Regions from separate parts of the Arthrobacter sp. FW306-07-I genome, predicted to be linked through region 1. Evidence: riboswitches for the same ligand, from Rfam matches in the RefSeq annotation. Region 1 holds a riboswitch; each other region holds the start of a gene.
The links. Region 1 has a riboswitch for S-adenosylmethionine ahead of LFT46_RS02500 (cobalamin-independent methionine synthase II family protein). Riboswitches for the same ligand answer to the same signal wherever they lie in the genome.

Region 1 (6,077 bases):
CCCCCGTCAGCAGCCAGGAGCCGGAACCGGAAGAACAAATCAGCATCAATGAATGCTTCGAATTTTCCAGCCATGACGGTCCTTCCTTGGGCACCAAGGGTATTACCGAGTGTGGCTTCCCCACCATCCGCCTCACAAGACCGGCCGCGTTAAGCCTGTGTAAATTGCTTCCCCACGCCAAAGCAAACGGCCAGCCACCTGCAAAGGTGGCCTGCCGCCGTCGTTATCCTGCGCTCTAAGCGCGGATTAGTCGTTGATGAGGTCGTTCACCACGATGGTCTGGTCCCGGTCCGGGCCCACGCCGATGGCGGAGAAGCGGGTGCCGGAGAGCTTCTCCAGCGCCAGCACGTAGTTCCGGGCGTTCTCCGGCAGGTCCGCAAGGGTGCGGGCGCCGGTGATGTCCTCGGTCCAGCCGTCGAAGTACTCGAAGATGGGCTTGGCGTGGTGGAACTCGGTCTGCGTCATGGGCATCTCATCGTGCCGAACGCCGTCCACGTCGTAGGCCACGCATACGGGGATCTGTTCGATGCCGGTGAGCACGTCCAGCTTGGTCACGAAGTAATCCGTGAAACCGTTCACGCGCGAGGCGTGGCGGGCCAGAACGGCGTCGTACCAGCCGCAGCGGCGCGGGCGCCCGGTGTTGACGCCGAATTCGCCGCCGGTCTTCTGCAGGTACATGCCCATCTCGTCGAAGAGTTCCGTGGGGAAAGGTCCGGCGCCAACGCGGGTGGTGTAGGCCTTGATGATGCCGATGGAGCGCGAAATCCGGGTGGGCCCGATGCCGGAGCCCACCGACGCGCCGCCGGCCGTGGGGTTGGAGGAGGTCACGAACGGGTAGGTGCCGTGGTCCACGTCCAGGAAGGTGGCCTGGCCGCCCTCCATCAACACCACTTTGCCCTCATCCAGGGCGGAGTTCAGGACCAGGGTGCTGTCGATGACCAGAGGGCGGAGCCGCTCGGCATAGGACAGGAAGTACTCCACGATCTCGTCCACCACCACGCTCCGGCGGTTGTAGACCTTGACCAGGAGCTCGTTCTTCTGGCGCAGCGAACCTTCCACCTTCTGGCGGAGGATGGATTCGTCGAAGACGTCCTGGACGCGGATGCCCAGCCGGGCCACCTTGTCCATGTAGGCGGGGCCGATGCCCCGGCCGGTGGTTCCGATGGCACGCTTGCCGAGGAAGCGTTCGGTCACCTTGTCCAGGACTTGGTGGTACGGGGCCACGAGGTGGGCATTGGCGGAGACGCGCAGTTTGGAGGTGTCTGCACCGCGGGCCTGGAGGCCGTCGATTTCCTGGAAGAGGGCCTCGAGGTTTACTACGCAGCCGTTGCCGATGATGGGAACGGCATTGGGGCTGAGGATGCCTGCCGGCAGCAGCTTGAGTTCGTACTTTTCACCGCCCACGACGACGGTGTGCCCGGCGTTGTTGCCGCCGTTGGGCTTGACGACGTAGTCAACACGGCCGCCGAGCAGGTCGGTGGCCTTGCCTTTTCCTTCGTCGCCCCACTGGGCTCCTACGATCACAATTGCTGGCATGGGATCCTCCCCCATTCGTTCGGGCTGCCGGGTTGCCACGAGGTGGCGGGCCATGCAGCACCGTTCATGAGAATGCCCCGAACATACCGGCCTTCACACAGCCGCAGCACGGCACGGCGAAGGAAGAGTTCCGGGGCTCTTACCACCCAAGTTTAGCCGATGGGGCACTTGGTCCTTTGTTGGCCCCGCCGCGGCCCGTCATGCGGGAAGGGCCGCGGCGGGCCTGGTCAGAACCGCCGCCGCGCTGCTATTCGTCCTCAGCCTCCCCGGCGGGCCGGGACGTCTGCTCGGCGAGGGTGTCCCAGAAGGAAATGTCGGCGTCGGCAATCGAACCGTCAGCAATGGCGGCGGCGGTGGACGTCAGCGTGGTGACCGTCTGCTTGATCAGATAGCCGTTGCTGCGCTGGCCCAGTGCGTAGCCGTCCAGGTAGTGGTCGGACATGCCGCGCATCTCGAAGAGCAAGGTGGCAATGCCGTATTCCACGGAGATGCCGTTGCGGCTGATGGTTTCGGCGCTGCCGCCCTGGTATTTGCCCAGGTGGCCCCAACCGGTGGAGTCGACGTTGTTGAAGACCACGGCGCCCAACTGCTTGGACTTTTCGACGACGGCCGGGTCGGCGTTGGGGGTGGTGGGGTACAGGATGGAGCCGGAAACCAGCTTGCCGTCGCGCTCCGCCCGGGTGCCCTGGTGGTGCAGGTCGATCATGTAGTCGATCCGGTACTTGCGCATCACGTTGTTGTGCAGCGCCTGGGTCTCCGGCTGGATCTTGGCCACGTGGTCGCGGTTCAGGTCCACGCCCTCGGCGTTGTAGCGGGTGAGGTGCCGGTCCCCCTTGGCGAGGTAGTTGTCCAGGGAGAAGTTCACGTCCCCCATGGCGCCGTCCGCGTTGAGCATGGGCACCACCAGGATGTTCGCGCCTTTGAGGATGTCCGCCGACTTGCCGGCGCCCAGGTGCTTGATGAACTCCATGGCGCCCTCGGTGGTGAGCTGTTCGTTGCCGTGCTGCTGGGTCAGGTAAAGGATGGTGGGCTTGGCCGGGTCCGAGATGTACTTGACCAGGTGGATGTCGCGGCCCTTGACGGTCTGGCCGATGACTTCCAGTTCCATGGCGGGCTGGCGGGCGTCCTGGTCCTTCAGGAAGGAAACCATCTGGTCATAAGTGGCCAGCTTTGTTGTGGTGATCTGTCCGTTGCCGTCATAGCTGGGGCCCTCGCCCACTGCATTTGCCAGCGGGGCCGGTCCCGCCACGACGGCGAGCGCCAGAACGCCGGAAAGGGCAAGGTTCCTGAGGTTTGCCAGGGGTTTGTTCACGGTGCATGACCTCTTCATTGAGTGCGGTGGTTCTTTGGGTCGAGTGGGTGGCAGCCGCCATGTCCCTCATTCGGCTGTGACAAGAAGCCAACCAAGCTGGACATAATCTGTCAATATACTGGACGAAACCTGTAAGGATGCAAACAGGAGCGCAGAAGTAAAAGAAGGCCTGCCTGGCGCGACACAAAGTGGACCGGACTTGCCCGCGTGGAGCGTCTCGATTTAAGTGGGAGGGAACCATCCGGAGCGGCCGAGAGACCTGGCTCGATGACGCCGCAGCAACCCCGGTCCGGCAGGATTCCTGCCGGCCGAAGGTGCTACTGCCAGGACCGATGGAAAGGAAGATTCCAGCATGTCACTGAACACCGACCACATCCGCGTCACCCACGCCGGTTCCCTGCCCCGCACCCCGGAACTCATCGCGGCGAACGCCGCCAAGGAAGCCGATGGCATCACCCCGGAATTCCTCCAACTGCTTGAGGCCTCCGTGGTGGACGTGGTGCAGCGCCAGAAGGACCTGGGCATCGACATCCCCAACGACGGCGAATACGGACACGCCATGTCCAGTTCCGTGGATTACGGTGCTTGGTGGAACTACTCCTTCGCACGCCTCGGCGGCTTGGAGCCCACCAATGTGGACCGCTGGGCCGAAGCCGGGGTCCGCCGCTCGTCACCCGGCCATGTGGTCCTGACGTCCTTCCCCGACCGCCGGGATCGGCAGGCGTTCAACGAGGCGTACAACGATCCTTCCTCCGGCATCCTCACCCACCGCAAGAGCGTCGCCCAGCCCAAGATCGCCGGGCCCCTGACCTACACCGGCCAGGATCTGGTGGCATCGGATATCAGGAACTTGAAGACCGGACTGGCCGCCGCAGGCCTCTCAGACGGTTTCGTGGCGTCCCTCTCCCCCGGCTCCTGCGCCAGGGTAGCCAACGAGTACTACAAGTCCGACGAGGAACTCGTCTACGCCTGCGCCGACGCCATGCGGGAGGAATACAAGGCGATCATCGACGCCGGGCTCACCGTGCAGCTCGATGACCCGTCCTTGGCCGAGAGCTGGGACCAGATCAACCCCGAGCCCTCCCTGGAGGACTACCTGAAGTTCATCCAACTGCGCATCGAGGCCACCAACTGGGCCCTCCGGGATCTCCCCCAGGAACAGATCCGGCTGCACGTCTGCTGGGGATCCTGGCATGGCCCGCACACCACGGACATCCCCTTCGCGGACATTATCGGCTCCGTGCTGCAGGTCAACGCCGGGGCGTACTCCTTCGAGGCCGCCAACGTGCGCCATGAACACGAATGGCGGGTCTGGGAGGACACCAAGCTGCCCGAGGGCAAGGTCATCATTCCGGGCGTCGTGTCGCATGCCACCAACGTGGTGGAGCACCCTGACCTGGTGGCGGACCGCATCGTGCGTTTCGCCGACGTGGTGGGCCGGGAGAACGTCATTGCCTCCACCGACTGCGGCCTGGGCGGCCGGGTGCACCCGCAGATCGCCTTCGCCAAGCTGGAAGCGCTGGGCGAGGGCGCCCGTCGGGCCACCAACCGGCTCTGGTAATCCGCTTGCCATCCGGGGCGCCGGCTGTTCCTTCCATCACCGGAAAGGGGCGGCCGGCGTTTCGCTTCCCGGGTCTTGCTAAACTGGGGAAGGCCGGCGAGGTCCGGCCCACCCCAACCAACCGCTGCTGATGCGTTTGCGCTTGCCCGCGCCCTCATCTGCCGGCGGCAGCAACGCCAATCCCCGCAGGAGAACCAGCACTTCATGACAGCCCTGGCCCCCGAAACATTCCACGAACAGCTCATGAGCCGCCGCTACGAACCCAGCGTTGCAGCCGTCAACGAACTCTGCGATTCCCTGCGGGAGACCAAACCAGGAACCGTGGTCCCCTACGTCGACCCCATGCACGACGTTGAGGAATGCCGCATCATCAGCCTCTACTCCAACATCGGCGAGGCGGATCCGTCCGGCTTCATCACCGCCGGCGACCAGGACGCCGCAACCCGGATGCTGGGCATCCAGTGGAAGCTGGGCCTGCGCCCAGAGTTCGTGATGCCTTGGAACGTCCACCCCTGGCACGTTCCCGGCGAAGCCAACGGGAAGTTCACCCCCGACCAGGTCCAGGCCGGCCTCAAGCCCCTGCTGAAGTTCCTGGCCTTGGTCCCCCGCGCATCGGTCATCGTGGCGCACGGCACCGAAGCCAACCGCCTGGCCAACCTGCTGCTGAAGACCGAGGTTCCCCTGCTGTGGCGCCGCGGCCTGAAGACCTACAAGGTCCGCTCGCTGAGCGGCCGCGCGTTCGCCGGTTCCCCTGCACGCCAGGAGGAGTTCCTCGAGGACATGCGGACGGCGTATGCAGACGCCATGGCCCGGACCGGCATCGCGAAGCCCTGAATCGTCGGCGCTCAGCCTGTGGCATCGGAGTCGGTAAACGAAATTCCCGGTGCCGATTCGTCTTCGGCTTCAACCCAGGTGGTGAAGTCGGCGTACGACATCCAGGAGTAGTAGTCACAGAACCTGAGACACGCTTTTTCCTGCTTTCCCACGCTTCGCGCAGCTCCTCCTTTCTTCCTCTAGCCCTTTGATTCTTTTAACCGAAATCAGGGACGGCGCATTCCAGTCCAGGGACGACGGCGGGCGGTCACCTTTTCGCCAAAAGGTGACCGCCCGCCGTCGTCATATATGGGGCCCTCGGTGGGGACTTAGGAGCCTTCGATGGCTGCCTTTGCCCTGGGGTCGGAATCGTTGAGGAACTTCTCGATCCGCTCCGGTTCGTCCGCCTCCCCGATGGCGGCCGACGCCCTGCCCAGGGAGTAGAGCGCGCGCAGGAACCCCCGGTTGGGCTCGTGCTCCCACGGGATGGGTCCGACGCCGCGCCAGCCGTTGCGCCGCAGCGCATCCAGGCCGCGGTGATAGCCCACCCGAGAGTAGGCGTAGGAGTCGATGGTGCGCCCCTCCGCCCATGCTTCCTCGGCCAGGATGGCCCACAGCAGCGAGGACGTGGGGTGCCTTTCTACCAGGTCCAGGGCTTCCTGCCCGGCCTCCAGCTGTCCGTACACCTCGGTTTCGGCGGGCAGGAGCGTGGGCTCCGGCCCCATCAGGTTCCGGCGGAACTCGTCCGACATCTAGAAGGTCTTTCCGGCCGAGCCGAGCTGCTTGGTGGCTTCCACCACGCGGGCTGCGAGGCCGGCTTCGGCGGAGGCGCCCCAGACACGGGGGTCGTAGGTC
Region 2 (6,077 bases), 1.0 Mb from region 1:
ACCGGTCCGAGAGCTTGCCGACCATGGGCACCACGGCAAAGTGCAGGGCGTGGGCCAGGAGCAGCAGCAGGAGGATGCGCGTGGTGTCGGCCTGGACCACGGTCTTCAGGTAGGTGATGGAGAACGTCACCACCAGGTAGTACAGGATGTTCTCCGCAAAGCGCAGGCCCATGGCGGTGAAGACGCCGCGCGGGTAGCGGCGGAAGACCTCGGCCACGCCGTAGCCCTTGTGGCCGGCGTCCACTTCCTTACGCGCTTCAAGGAAGATGGGGGCGTCGTTGACCTTGGTCCGGATGTAGTAGCCGATCAGCACGATCACCGCGGACAGCCAGAAGGCAACACGCCAGCCCCACCCGAGGAAGGCTTCCTGGGTCAGGGTGGAGGACAGGATGAACAGCACGGCCGTGGCGAGGAGGTTGCCCAGGGGCACCGCGGACTGCGGCCAGCTGGCCCAGAACCCGCGGGACTTACTGGGGCTGTGTTCCGCCACGAGGAGGACGGCGCCGCCCCATTCCCCGCCGACGGCGAATCCTTGGGCAAACCGGAGGATGACCAGCAGCGCGGGAGCCCAGTAGCCGATCTGCCCGAACGTGGGCAGGCAGCCCATGAGGAAGGTGGAGACGCCCACCAGGATGATGCTGAGCTGCAGCAGTTGCTTGCGGCCGAACTTATCGCCGAAGTGGCCGAACACGATGCCGCCGATGGGACGGGCCACGAAACCGACGGCGTAGGTGAGGAAGGCGGCGATGATGCCATCCAGTTCTGTCCCGGCGTTGGGGAAGAAGGCTTTCCCGAACACCAGGGTGGCTGCGGATGCGTAGAGGAAGAACTCGTACCACTCCACGACGGTGCCGGCCATGGAGGCCGTCACCACTTTCTTCAGGCCTGATGCCTTGACGTCGGTTTCCTCGGTGCGCCTTGCGGCGGAGCGTTCCGTACTCAATGCGAACTCCTTCGGCGTCGTCGTCGACACCACGGGGACAGTCGATGGCAGCCGGATGTGATGTACACCACGAAAACCGGCTTCGATGAGTATGGTCTGCTTGCCGGTGCAACCTCAACGACCATTAGTGCAGAAGGCATCTGCAGGAATGCACACTGCTGGAGGTTTCCTTGGAGCTGGCTGAACCTCGGAGGCTTTGACCAGGAACGTGTGGACCAAAACTGCCTGGTCCAGGAGTGCCTAGACCAGGAAGCTGCCCCGCAGCTGCGCCCCCAGTTGGCCTATCTCGGTGAGGAACCCGTCGTGGCCGATGGGTGCCTGGATGACGTGGACGTCCACCTCGCCGGGCAGCGCCTGCGCCAGTTCCCGGGACTGGGACGGGAAGTAGAGTCGGTCGGAGTCGACGGCGGCCACGAAGAAGCGTGCAGTAGCACCGGCCAGGGTTTCGGCCAGGGTTCCCCGTCCGCGGCAGACGTCGTGGCTCATCAACGCTTCGGTCAGGGCGATGTAGCTGTTGGCGTCAAAGCGCTTCACGAGCTTGTTGCCCTGGTGGTCCAGGTAGCTTTCCACCTGGTAGCGGCCACGGGCTGCCAGTACTTCCCCCTGAAGGGGCGACTCGGATGCCTGGGCCGCCCGGCCGAAGCGGCCTTCCAGTTCGGCGGCGGACCGGTAGGTGATGTGGGCGATGCGCCGGGCAAGGGCCAGGCCCTCTTCAGGACAGGGACCGCCGTAGTAGTCGCCGCCGTTGAAGTTTGGATCCTGCCGAATGGCCAGGGTCTGGGCCTGGGCAAAGGCGATTTGTTCTGCCGTGCTCGCAGCCCCCACGGCGATGACGGCACAGCGCTGCACCCTTTCCGGGTAGGTCACTGCCCATTCCAGCGCCCGGGCGCCGCCCATGGAGCCGCCAAGAACCGCGAACCAGCTCTTGATCCCCAACTGGTCCGCCAGCCGGGCCTCCGCCACGGTGCTGTCCCGCAGCGTGACCAGGGGGAAGCGGGAACCCCAGGGCGATCCGTCGGGGGCGGGCGATGAGGGGCCGGTGGAGCCGTAGCAGCCGCCCACAATGTTGATGGACACCACGAAGAAACGGTCCGTGTCCACGGGGGCACCGGGCCCGGCCAGCTGCTCCCACCAGCCTTCCTCGTCGGTGTCTCCGCGGGTTACGTGAGTGCTGCCCGTGAGCGCGTGCTCGATCAGGATGGCGTTGCTGGCGTCTGCGTTGAGGGTGCCCCAGGTTTCGTAGGCCAGCGTAACGTCGGGCAGGTATCCCCCGGCCTCGAGCTCCAGTTCCCCAATGGAGGCGTAGCGGACGATTCCGTGTTCGGGGATGGTGGTTGGGGCGACGGAAACCGTCATGGCAAGACCTCTTCTACGCGCTTGCCCGCCGTCAATTGACCGGCAGGCCAGGTCCTCACCCGGGGCACCCCACCGCGGAAGGAGGGTTGCCGGCCAGCAAGCCGGGGCTGTCGCTGGCACTCATGACCTGGATCGAGTGTACGAAACACCACCCGGTCCAAGCCAAGAGTGTGACTGGTTGTGACTTCCCGACTTGCTGCCTGCCCTGCCCTGCCGCCTAAGTGGCGCCCCGGCGTCGTACTTTAGGCTTCTAGGCGTCCTTCGCAGCCCTGAAGCCTGCTTCAAGGTCGGCGAGGATGTCGTCGATGTGTTCCAGGCCCACGGAAAGCCTGACAAGTCCCGGGTGCACCCCGGCCACCACCTGCTGCTCCGGCGAGAGCTGGCTGTGGGTGGTCGACGCCGGGTGGATGACCAGGGAGCGCACGTCGCCGATGTTGGCCACATGGGAGTGCAATTCCAAAGCGTCGACGAAGCGTTTGCCCGCCTCCGCTCCGCCGGCCAGGTTGAAGGCGACGACGGCGCCCGTCCCCTTGGGCCCATACTTGCGGCCACGCTCGTACCAGGGGCTGGACGGCAGCCCGGCGTAGGCGACCGATTCGACGTCGTCCCTTGCTTCAAGCCACCGCGCAACCTCCGCCGCGTTTGCAACATGGCGCTCCACCCGCAGGCTCAATGTCTCCAGGCCCTGGGAAATCAGGAAGGCGTTGAACGGCGAAACCGCCGAGCCCAGGTCCCGCAGGAGCTGGACCCGCGCCTTGAGGATGTAGGAGAGATTGGCACCGAGCGCTCCATCGGCTCCCAGGTCGCGGGCGTAGACCAATCCGTTGTACGTGGGATCCGGGGTGTTGAAGCCGGGGAACCGTTCCGGGTCCTTGCTGAAATCGAACTTGCCGGAATCGACGATCACGCCGGCGATGGCTGTGCCGTGGCCGCCCAGGTACTTGGTGGCCGAGTGGATCACGATGTCCGCTCCCCACTCCAGCGGCCGGATCAGGTACGGCGTCGAGAGGGTGTTGTCCACGATGAGGGGCACGCCGGCCTGGTGGGCGACTTCGGAGATGCCCTCGATGTCCAGGACGTCCTGGCGCGGGTTGGAGACCACTTCACCGAAGAAAAGCTTGGTGTTGGGCCGGACGGCGTTGCGCCACTGGTCCAGGTTGTCGGGGTCGTCCACGAACGTGACGGAGATGCCGAATTTTTTCAGGGTGTGGGCGAAAAGGTTGTAGGTGCCGCCGTAGAGGCTGGGGCTGGCTACGATGTGGTCGCCGGCCTCCGCAATGTTCAGGACCGCGAACGTTTCGGCGGCCTGGCCGGAACTCAGCAGCAGCGCGGCCAGGCCGCCTTCAAGGCTGGCAATCCGCTGTTCGACGGCGTCCTGCGTCGGGTTGCCGATGCGGGTGTAGATGGGCGCCAGTTCGGAGAGTGCAAAGCGGTTGGCTGCGCTCTCGGCCGTTGGGAAAACAAAGGACGTGGTTTGGTAGATGGGCAGGGCACGGGCTCCCGTTGCACTGTCCACTTCCTGGCCGGCGTGGATCTGGCGGGTTTCGAAGGACCAAGCGTTGGACATCCAAATCTCCTTTGACATGGGCCCGGCATGCTCAGGGGCAGTGCGGGCCGCGCTTGCTGTCGGCTCGTGCCGGACAGCCAGGTCCTCACCCGGGGCACCCCACCGCGGATGGAGGGTTGCCGGCCAGCGAGCCGGGGCTTGGCGCTGGCACTCATGACCTTCGCCAAGTCTAGGAAGCGGGGGCGCCCAACGCCATGAGTATGACGGGTCGTGACAAAAGCCTGGACGTGGAAACACACCGCCAGGACTGCAGCGTAGGTTTGCGAAGATTCGCACAGGGAATGCGAAGGATCGCCCGAGCTTCGGAAGATCGGGTTCCCGTCCCCGATAGATTTGAACGGGGAAAACCCCCTCGTTTCTCACAGTCAAAAAAGGACGGACGTTCCGTTGCCTCCGATTCTGCGCCCTGCCGCACGTGCCACTGCTCTATACATTGCATTGGTCTGTTCAATGCTGGGAGCGGTGCTTCTCCCTGCTCCCATCGCCAGCGCCGCGGGGGCTGACAAGGGTGATTACATTGTCCGGTTCCCCGCGGCAGCGGACGTCAGGCAAGAGAGCAGTGCACTGCGCGGCCAAGGTATTGGCGTTAGCCGTATGTTCGAGAATGCGATCAAGGGAGCTGCGATAAAAGCCACCCCGGCGCAAGCCTCAGCCCTGATGCGGTCCGGCAAAGCCGTTGCCGTTGAGCCGGACCAACCCGTCACGGTCTACAGCACAACCCAGGAGCAGGCGCCATGGGGACTGGACCGGATAGATCAACAATCGCTGCCCCTATCCAGCACGTACACGCCCTCCGGCACCGGGCAAGGCGTGAGCGTCTATGTACTCGACACTGGGATCCTCGCATCCCACGTCGACTTCGGCGGCCGGGTTGCGGCAGGTTGGACGGCGAAGTCCGACGGCCTCGGGTCCAGCGACTGCAACGGACATGGCACCCATGTCGCCGGCACTATCGGCGGTTCAACCTATGGCGTGGCAAAACTCGCGACTTTGATCCCGGTGCGGGCACTGGCCTGTGACGGCACAGGCCTCTACTCGGACGTTATTGCAGGACTCGATTGGATTGCAGGGGACCACCGTGCCGGGACTCCGGCTGTGGTGAACCTCAGCATTGGCGGCCCCACGAGCAGCACCTTGGACGCTGCCGTGGAGGCGGTAATCGCCGACGGTATTTCCGCGGTTGTTGCTGCAGGTAACAGTGCCACCGATGCATGCACGGCTTCCCCCGCCAGGATTCCGGCGGCAATCACGGTCGCTGCCAGCGATTCCACGGACCACCAGGCCAGCTTCTCAAACTTCGGCAGTTGCGTGGATCTTTACGCCCCCGGCGTTGGCATCACATCCGATTGGTACACCTCCCCGGCCGCCACCGCATCTCTAAGCGGGACCTCAATGGCCACTCCCCATGTGGCAGGCGCTGCTGCCCTCATGCTCTCGCAGAACCCGCTGCTCTCCCCTGCCCAGATAGGAGACGCACTGAATTCTTCCTCAGCCAGCGGCAAGATCTCCAACGCCAGCCCGGGAACCCTAAACCGATTGCTGCAAGTTGCGTCACCGGCAGGAACCAGCAATCCGTCGAACCCTGGCTCGTTTTCCTCCCAGGCACCGTTCCGGCAGCTTGATACGCGCAACGGCACCGGAGGCACCAGCGGGCCAGTCGCTCCCGGAGCCACCATTAAGGTCCCGGTAACCGGACGGGGCGGCATCCCGGCAACAGGCGTATCAGCCGTGGCCGTGAACGTCACTGTCACCGAGCCCACCAGCAACGGATTCATCACCGTCCACGCCGGAGGCACCACCCCACCGGGAACCTCCAACCTGAACTTCGCCGCAGCCCAAACCGTGCCCAACCTCGTCATCACCCCCGTCGGCAGTGACGGAACCATCGCCCTGACCAACAACTCCAACGGCACCGTCCACCTCACCGCCGACACCTCCGGCTACTACATCGCTGGAACCGCCGTAGACCCTGGCGCGTTTTCCTCCCAGACCCCGTTCCGGCAGCTTGATACGCGCAACGGCACCGGAGGCACCAGCGGACCAGTCGCTCCCGGAGCCACCATCAAGGTCCCGGTAACCGGACGGGGCGGCATCCCGGCAACAGGCGTGTCAGCCGTGGCCGTAAACGTCACTGTCACCGAGCCCACCAGCAACGGATTCATCACCGTCCACGCCGGAGGCACCACCCCACCGGGAACCTCCAACCTGAAC
Region 3 (6,077 bases), 2.2 Mb from region 1:
CGTTCGTGGTGGAAGGCAAGGGCGCGGTGCGGGGCGGCCATCTGGTGATCGACGCCAGCGCGTCGTCCCAGTTCGTCTCCGCCCTCCTCCTGGTGGGGGCGAGGTTCGACGAGGGCCTGCACCTGGAGCACGTGGGAAAGCCGGTGCCGAGCCTGGACCACATCAACATGACCGTGGCTGTCCTGCGCGGCGCCGGCGTGTCCGTGGACGACTCCGTTCCCAACCACTGGGTGGTGGCACCCGGGCCAATCCGTGCCTTCGACCAGCGGATCGAACAGGACCTTTCCAACGCCGGACCGTTCCTGGCGGCCGCCCTGGCCTCGAAGGGAACAGTTCGGATTCCCAACTGGCCGGCGGATACCCAGCAGGTGGGAGACCTGTGGCGCGAGATTCTCGTGAAAATGGGCGCACACGTCACCCTGTCCGACGGCGTCCTGACTGTCACCGGCGGCCCGGAGATCAAGGGCGGCGACTTCGCGGACACCAGCGAGCTTGCCCCCACCGTCGCAGCCCTGTGCGCGCTGGCCACGGGCCCATCCCGGCTCACCGGGATCGCCCACCTGCGCGGACACGAGACGGACAGGCTCGCTGCATTGGTGGCGGAAATCAACCGGCTCGGCGGGGACGCAGAGGAAACCAGCGACGGCCTGGTGATCCGGCCCGCCGCGCTGCACGCCGGCGTCGTCCGCAGCTACGCGGACCATCGAATGGCCACCGCAGGCGCCATCCTGGGCCTGGCAGTGGAGGGCGTACAGGTGGAGGACATCGCCACCACCGCCAAAACCATGCCCGATTTCCCCCAGCTGTGGACAGGCATGCTGGCCCAGGACGCCGCTGCGGCATCCGGACCGGAGGAGCCCAGCGGTGGCACGGCGCACTGACTCCTGGGACGAGTCCGACGTCCGTATCAGGCCCAACAAGAAGGGCTCCAGGCCCCGCACCAAGGACCGTCCCAGCCACGACGATGCGGTCACCGGACGGATCATCACGGTGGACCGGGGGCGGTACACCGCAGTCGTGGGTGAGGACTCGAACAACGAACGCGTGGTCATTGCGGCACGCGCCCGCGAACTTCGCCGCTCGCCGGTGGTTGCCGGCGACTTCGTCTCGCTCGTGGGGGACGTCTCCGGGGCACCGGACACGCTGGCGCGCCTGGTGAAGATCCAGGACCGCAAAACGCTCCTGCGGCGCAGCGCCGACGACACGGATCCAATCGAACGTGCCGTGGTGGCCAACGCGGACCAGCTGGTGATCGTGGTGGCGGCCGCCAATCCGGAGCCGCGGACCGGATTCATCGACCGTGCCTTGGTGGCTGCGTACGACGCCGGTATCGAGCCGATCCTGCTGGTCACCAAGGCCGACGTCAAGGATCCAGCGGAACTGCTGTCCAACTACACCCACCTGGATTTCCCGGTGATCATCAGCCGAACCGCTGACGCCCAGGCCTCCGGGATCGACGCGCGCTCCGACGACGGCCTCTCGGCCCGGCTGGACAGCACCGCGGTGGCAGCCCTCCGCGCCCACCTGGGCGGCAAGGTCACCGTCATGCTCGGGCACTCAGGCGTGGGCAAGTCCACCATGGTGAACGCGCTTACTGGGGCCGAGCGGGCCACCGGCGGAGTGAACGCCGTGACGGGACGGGGCCGGCACACGTCGTCCTCTGCCCTGGCGCTGCGCCTCGCGGACGCTCCGGCCGGCAGCTGGATCATTGATACTCCGGGCATCCGGTCCTTCGGCCTCGCCCACGTGGACCCCGACCGGATCCTGCGCTCCTTCCCCGACCTCTCCCCCGGCATCGAGAACTGCGAACGGGGCTGCAAGCACACGGCAATTGCAGTGAACTGCGGCCTCGACGACTGGGTGGCGGGCGGACACGCAGGTCCCACCGGTCCCGCCCGGTTGGCGTCGCTGCGGCGGCTGCTCGGCACGGATCCAAGGTTGGAAGCACAGGAAACCAAGGAGCTCGGCAGCGTCAACTGACGCGTTCTCCCCGGCAGAAGCGTGCGCAGACTGTAGTTTGGAACCATGATCCAACCCGCTTCGAGCTACAACGATGACCTGCGCCTGGCACATGTCCTGGCCGACTCCGTGGATGACCAGACCATGAGCCGCTTCAAGGCCCTGGACCTCCACGTCGAGACCAAGCCGGACCTGACGCCGGTCACCGATGCGGACAAGGCCGCCGAAGAAGCCATCCGCGGCCAGCTCTCGCGTTCCCGCCCCCGGGACGCGGTCCTGGGCGAGGAGTTCGGCAGCACGGGACACGGGTCGCGGCGCTGGATCATCGACCCCATTGACGGGACCAAGAACTTCGTCCGCGGCGTTCCGGTCTGGGCTACCCTTATCGCCCTCGTCGACGAGGGCGAGCCGGTGGTGGGCGTGGTCAGCGCCCCGGCCCTGGGCAAGCGCTGGTGGGCGGCGAAGGGTATGGGCGCATACATGGGCAGGTCCCTGGCAGCTGCCACCCGGCTCCGCGTCTCCAACGTCTCGACACTATCGGACGCCTCCCTCTCTTACTCCAGCCTCACGGGCTGGAAGGAACGGGGAAACCTTGACGAGTTCCTGGGCCTCACCGAGGACGTGTGGCGGACCCGTGCCTTTGGCGATTTCTGGTCGTACTGCATGGTGGCGGAGGGCTCCGTGGACATCGCCTGCGAACCGGAACTGAACCTCTACGACATGGCCGCCCTTGTGCCGATCGTCGTGGAGGCCGGCGGCCGTTTCACGTCGCTGGAAGGCGAGGACGGCCCCTTCGGCGGGAACGCGCTGGCCACCAACTCGATCCTGCACTCAGAGGTATTGCACCGCCTGAACCCTTATTTGGACGATTTGCTGTAACGGTTGGCTTTTCCCCGAAAAAACGAATAAAGCAGCGGCGGACACCTCCCGATGGGGGTGTCCGCCGCCGTTTATTCGAAATCGCGTAACAAACCGCTTAACAATCGCTGCGGGTTCAGTCCTGTCAGCCGCATGTCCTACGCTTTTATCCAGGTCACGAGTGCCAGCGCTAAACCCCGGTTTGCTGGCCGGCAACCCTCCATTCGCGGTGGGGTGCCCCGGGTGACGACCAGGCCGGTCCGGAGCGGATGCGGCAAGCGCGGATTCCACTATGCCGGAGTCCTGTATTCAAGTGAGGTCTCTGTGACAACTGCCACCGTCTCCCCCCAGCCCGTCAGCACCGAAGCGGCAGTTGCTGAACGGCATGCCGTTGCCGGCCGGCCCCTCGCGGCAGTCACCGGAGCCGAGATCCAGGCGCCGCTGATCACCGGCGGCCACGTGCGGTACGCAAACCTGGATTACGGCGCCTCGGCCCCTGCACTCTCCGTGGTGTCCGCCTACCTGAACGAAATCCTGCCCTACTACGCCAGCGTCCACCGGGGGGCAGGATACGCCTCCCAGATCAGCACCTCTGTCTACGAGAACGCGCGCACCATCGTCCGCGATTTCGTCGGCGGCCGCCCGGACGACTCGGTCATTTTCACCCGCAACACCACCGACTCGCTGAACCTCCTGGCAGGTTGCCTCCCGGTCACCCATGGCCGCCCTGACGGCGATGTCCTCTACCTGGACATCGAACACCACGCGAACCTGCTGCCGTGGCAGGGCGTGCCGCACCGCAGCATCGTGGCCGCGGAGACGATCACCGGCACCCTCGACGCCGTCCGCGCGGAGCTGGAGCAGGGCGGGGTCAGCCTGCTGGCCGTCACCGGCGCTTCAAACGTCACCGGCGAGATCCTTCCCATCCGCGCCCTGGCCGCGCTGGCCCACCAGCACGGCGCACGGATCGTGGTGGATGCGGCCCAGCTGGCACCGCACCGCCGGGTGGACATCAGCACGGATGACATCGACTACCTCGCGTTTTCCGGCCACAAGCTTTACGCACCGTTCGGCGCCGGCGTCCTGGTGGGACGGCCTGACTGGCTGGACGCGGGCGTCCCGCACCTTGCCGGCGGCGGCGCGGTCAAGGAAGCAAGGCTCGACGGCGTCAGCTGGGCCAGCGGCCCGGCCCGCCATGAGGGGGGCTCGCCGAACGTCCTCGGAGCCGCCACGCTGGCCCGCGCCACCCAGGTCATTGCTGAGCTCGACCAGGACCGGTGGCACGCCCACGAAGCCGCGATCCGCTCCTTCCTGGTGGAGGGCCTGCAGGACATCGACGGCGTTACCGTGCACCAGATCTTCAAGGACAGCAACCCGGAAACGGACACCATCGGCGTGGTTAACTTCTCCGTGGAGGGCTACGACGCGGGGCTGGTGGCCGCCTATCTCGCCGCCGAGCACGGCGTGGGCCTGCGCGATGGACGCTTCTGCGCCCATCCCCTGCTGAAGCGCCTTGGCCTGCCGTCCGGTTCGCTCCGCGCAAGTTTTGGCATCGGCTCACGGCTGGAGGATGCCGAACGCCTCCTCGCCGGTATCCGTGCGCTGCGCAGCAACGGGCTGGGGTGGGACTACGTGGTGGACGCTGGGCGCTGGGTCCCCGCCAACGACTTCCGCACCTACCCGCACTGGGCGCCCAACACGCCGGGAACGGCCGGCGCGGCCCCCTGCATCGACGACTGAGCAGCTACAGCAAAGAGGGTGCCCCTTGGGGCACCAGCCGGTGACCGTCCGTGCGGTACATTCGAGAGACGTCCACATCGGCAGCACACGAAGGAGGCCACGCTTGGTTCGGGGTGGCCCCAGGCTCGATCACGGGCGGCGCCGGGAGCTTGGCCAGAGCTTCCAGGACGGCGGCGGGCACTACCACCGCGTCCGCCCCGGATATCCGGAAGACTCGGTCCGCTGGCTGGTGCCCACCAGCGCCCATGAGGCACTGGACGTCGGCGCGGGTACCGGAAAGTTCACCTCCTTGCTGCTGGACCTGGGCCTGGACGTCACCGCCGTCGACCCCTCCGCGGACATGCTCGCCCAGCTGAAGACCCACTGCCCGGGCGCCGCAGCTGTGGTGGGCTCCGCCGAGGTGACCGGCCTTCCCACCGCCAGCTTCGACGTCGTAACCGTTGCCCAGGCGTGGCACTGGTGCGACCCGCTGGCCGCAAGTACCGAACTCGCCCGGGTGCTGCGCCCGCATGGAACCCTGGGCCTGGTATGGAACCAGCTGGACACCTCCGTGCCCTGGGTACACCGCCTTTCCCGGATCATGCACGCAGGTGACGTGTACCGGCCTGGCCACAAACCCGTCGTGGGGCCTGAATTCCAAGGTCTCGAGGGACACGTCAGCCACTGGCAGGACACTGTGACGACCACGGACCTGATGGAGCTCACCAAGTCACGCAGCTACTACCTGCGCGCCAACGAGGCAACGAGGGCCAAGGTCTTGGCCAACCTGGACTGGTACCTGCACGAGCACCTTGCCTACGCCCCGGACCAGCAGATCCACCTTCCCTACCTCACGCTCGCCTGGCGCGCGGTCAAGGCATGACCAGTGCAGCGGACTCTGCCGCCGCGGCCCAACCGGTAGGCTTGAACCTGTGAAGACCAGCGCGCCCTCCTCCTCGATCGAGGACTACGTCAAGGTCATCTATTCGTTCACGGAATGGCAGGACAAGCCCATCACGTCCTCGCAGCTGGCACAGCGGCTGGGCGTGGCCAATTCCTCGGTTTCGGAGATGGTCCGCAAGCTCAAGGACCAGGGCCTGGTGGACCATAAGCCGTACAGCGCCGTCACCCTCACCGAGGCCGGCCTGCGGCTGGCCCTGGCCATGGTCCGCCGCCACCGGCTGATCGAGACCTACCTTGTCCAGCGCCTTGGCTACAGCTGGGACGAGGTCCACGATGAAGCTGAACAGCTGGAGCACGCGGTCTCGGACACGTTCATTGAACGCGTCGCGGCGAAGCTCGGGGACCCTAAGCGGGACCCGCACGGCGACCCCATCCCCACCGCCGACGGCCAGGTACTGATGCCGCGCGCCCACCTGCTCGCCGAACTGGACGAAGGCCACAGCGGCCGGATCACCCGGATCAGCGATGACAACCCAGAGCTGCTGCGGTACCTCGCCGCCCAGGACATCGACCTCGATGCCGAGGTGGAGGTGGTGGGACGGCGCCCGTTTGGCGGCCCCATGGTGGTGCGGATCGGC

Region 2: another riboswitch for S-adenosylmethionine. It lies ahead of LFT46_RS06970 (bifunctional o-acetylhomoserine/o-acetylserine sulfhydrylase); the one in region 1 lies ahead of LFT46_RS02500 (cobalamin-independent methionine synthase II family protein).
Region 3: another riboswitch for S-adenosylmethionine. It lies ahead of LFT46_RS12980 (aminotransferase class V-fold PLP-dependent enzyme); the one in region 1 lies ahead of LFT46_RS02500 (cobalamin-independent methionine synthase II family protein).

Annotation. Positions count from the first base shown of each region.
Region 1 covers NZ_CP084550.1:506,294-512,370, reverse strand. Annotated here, with positions in the region: gene LFT46_RS02515 (YegP family protein) at 1-74, opposite strand, end outside; gene LFT46_RS02510 (adenylosuccinate synthase) at 247-1,536, opposite strand; gene LFT46_RS02505 (M14 family zinc carboxypeptidase) at 1,784-2,866, opposite strand; SAM riboswitch class I at 3,083-3,187, shown strand; gene LFT46_RS02500 (cobalamin-independent methionine synthase II family protein) at 3,201-4,409, shown strand; gene LFT46_RS02495 (uracil-DNA glycosylase) at 4,614-5,243, shown strand; gene LFT46_RS02490 (hypothetical protein) at 5,255-5,395, opposite strand; gene LFT46_RS02485 (DUF3151 domain-containing protein) at 5,552-5,974, opposite strand; gene fbaA (class II fructose-bisphosphate aldolase) at 5,975-6,077, opposite strand, start outside.
Region 2 covers NZ_CP084550.1:1,524,055-1,530,131, reverse strand. Annotated here, with positions in the region: gene LFT46_RS06980 (MFS transporter) at 1-943, opposite strand, end outside; gene metX (homoserine O-acetyltransferase MetX) at 1,184-2,299, opposite strand; SAM riboswitch class IV at 2,312-2,427, opposite strand; gene LFT46_RS06970 (bifunctional o-acetylhomoserine/o-acetylserine sulfhydrylase) at 2,550-3,866, opposite strand; SAM riboswitch class IV at 3,911-4,025, opposite strand; gene LFT46_RS06965 (S8 family peptidase) at 4,329-6,077, shown strand, end outside.
Region 3 covers NZ_CP084550.1:2,803,498-2,809,574, forward strand. Annotated here, with positions in the region: gene aroA (3-phosphoshikimate 1-carboxyvinyltransferase) at 1-881, shown strand, start outside; gene rsgA (ribosome small subunit-dependent GTPase A) at 865-1,980, shown strand; gene hisN (histidinol-phosphatase) at 2,026-2,838, shown strand; SAM riboswitch class IV at 2,991-3,104, shown strand; gene LFT46_RS12980 (aminotransferase class V-fold PLP-dependent enzyme) at 3,142-4,557, shown strand; gene LFT46_RS12985 (class I SAM-dependent methyltransferase) at 4,661-5,419, shown strand; gene LFT46_RS12990 (metal-dependent transcriptional regulator) at 5,469-6,077, shown strand, end outside.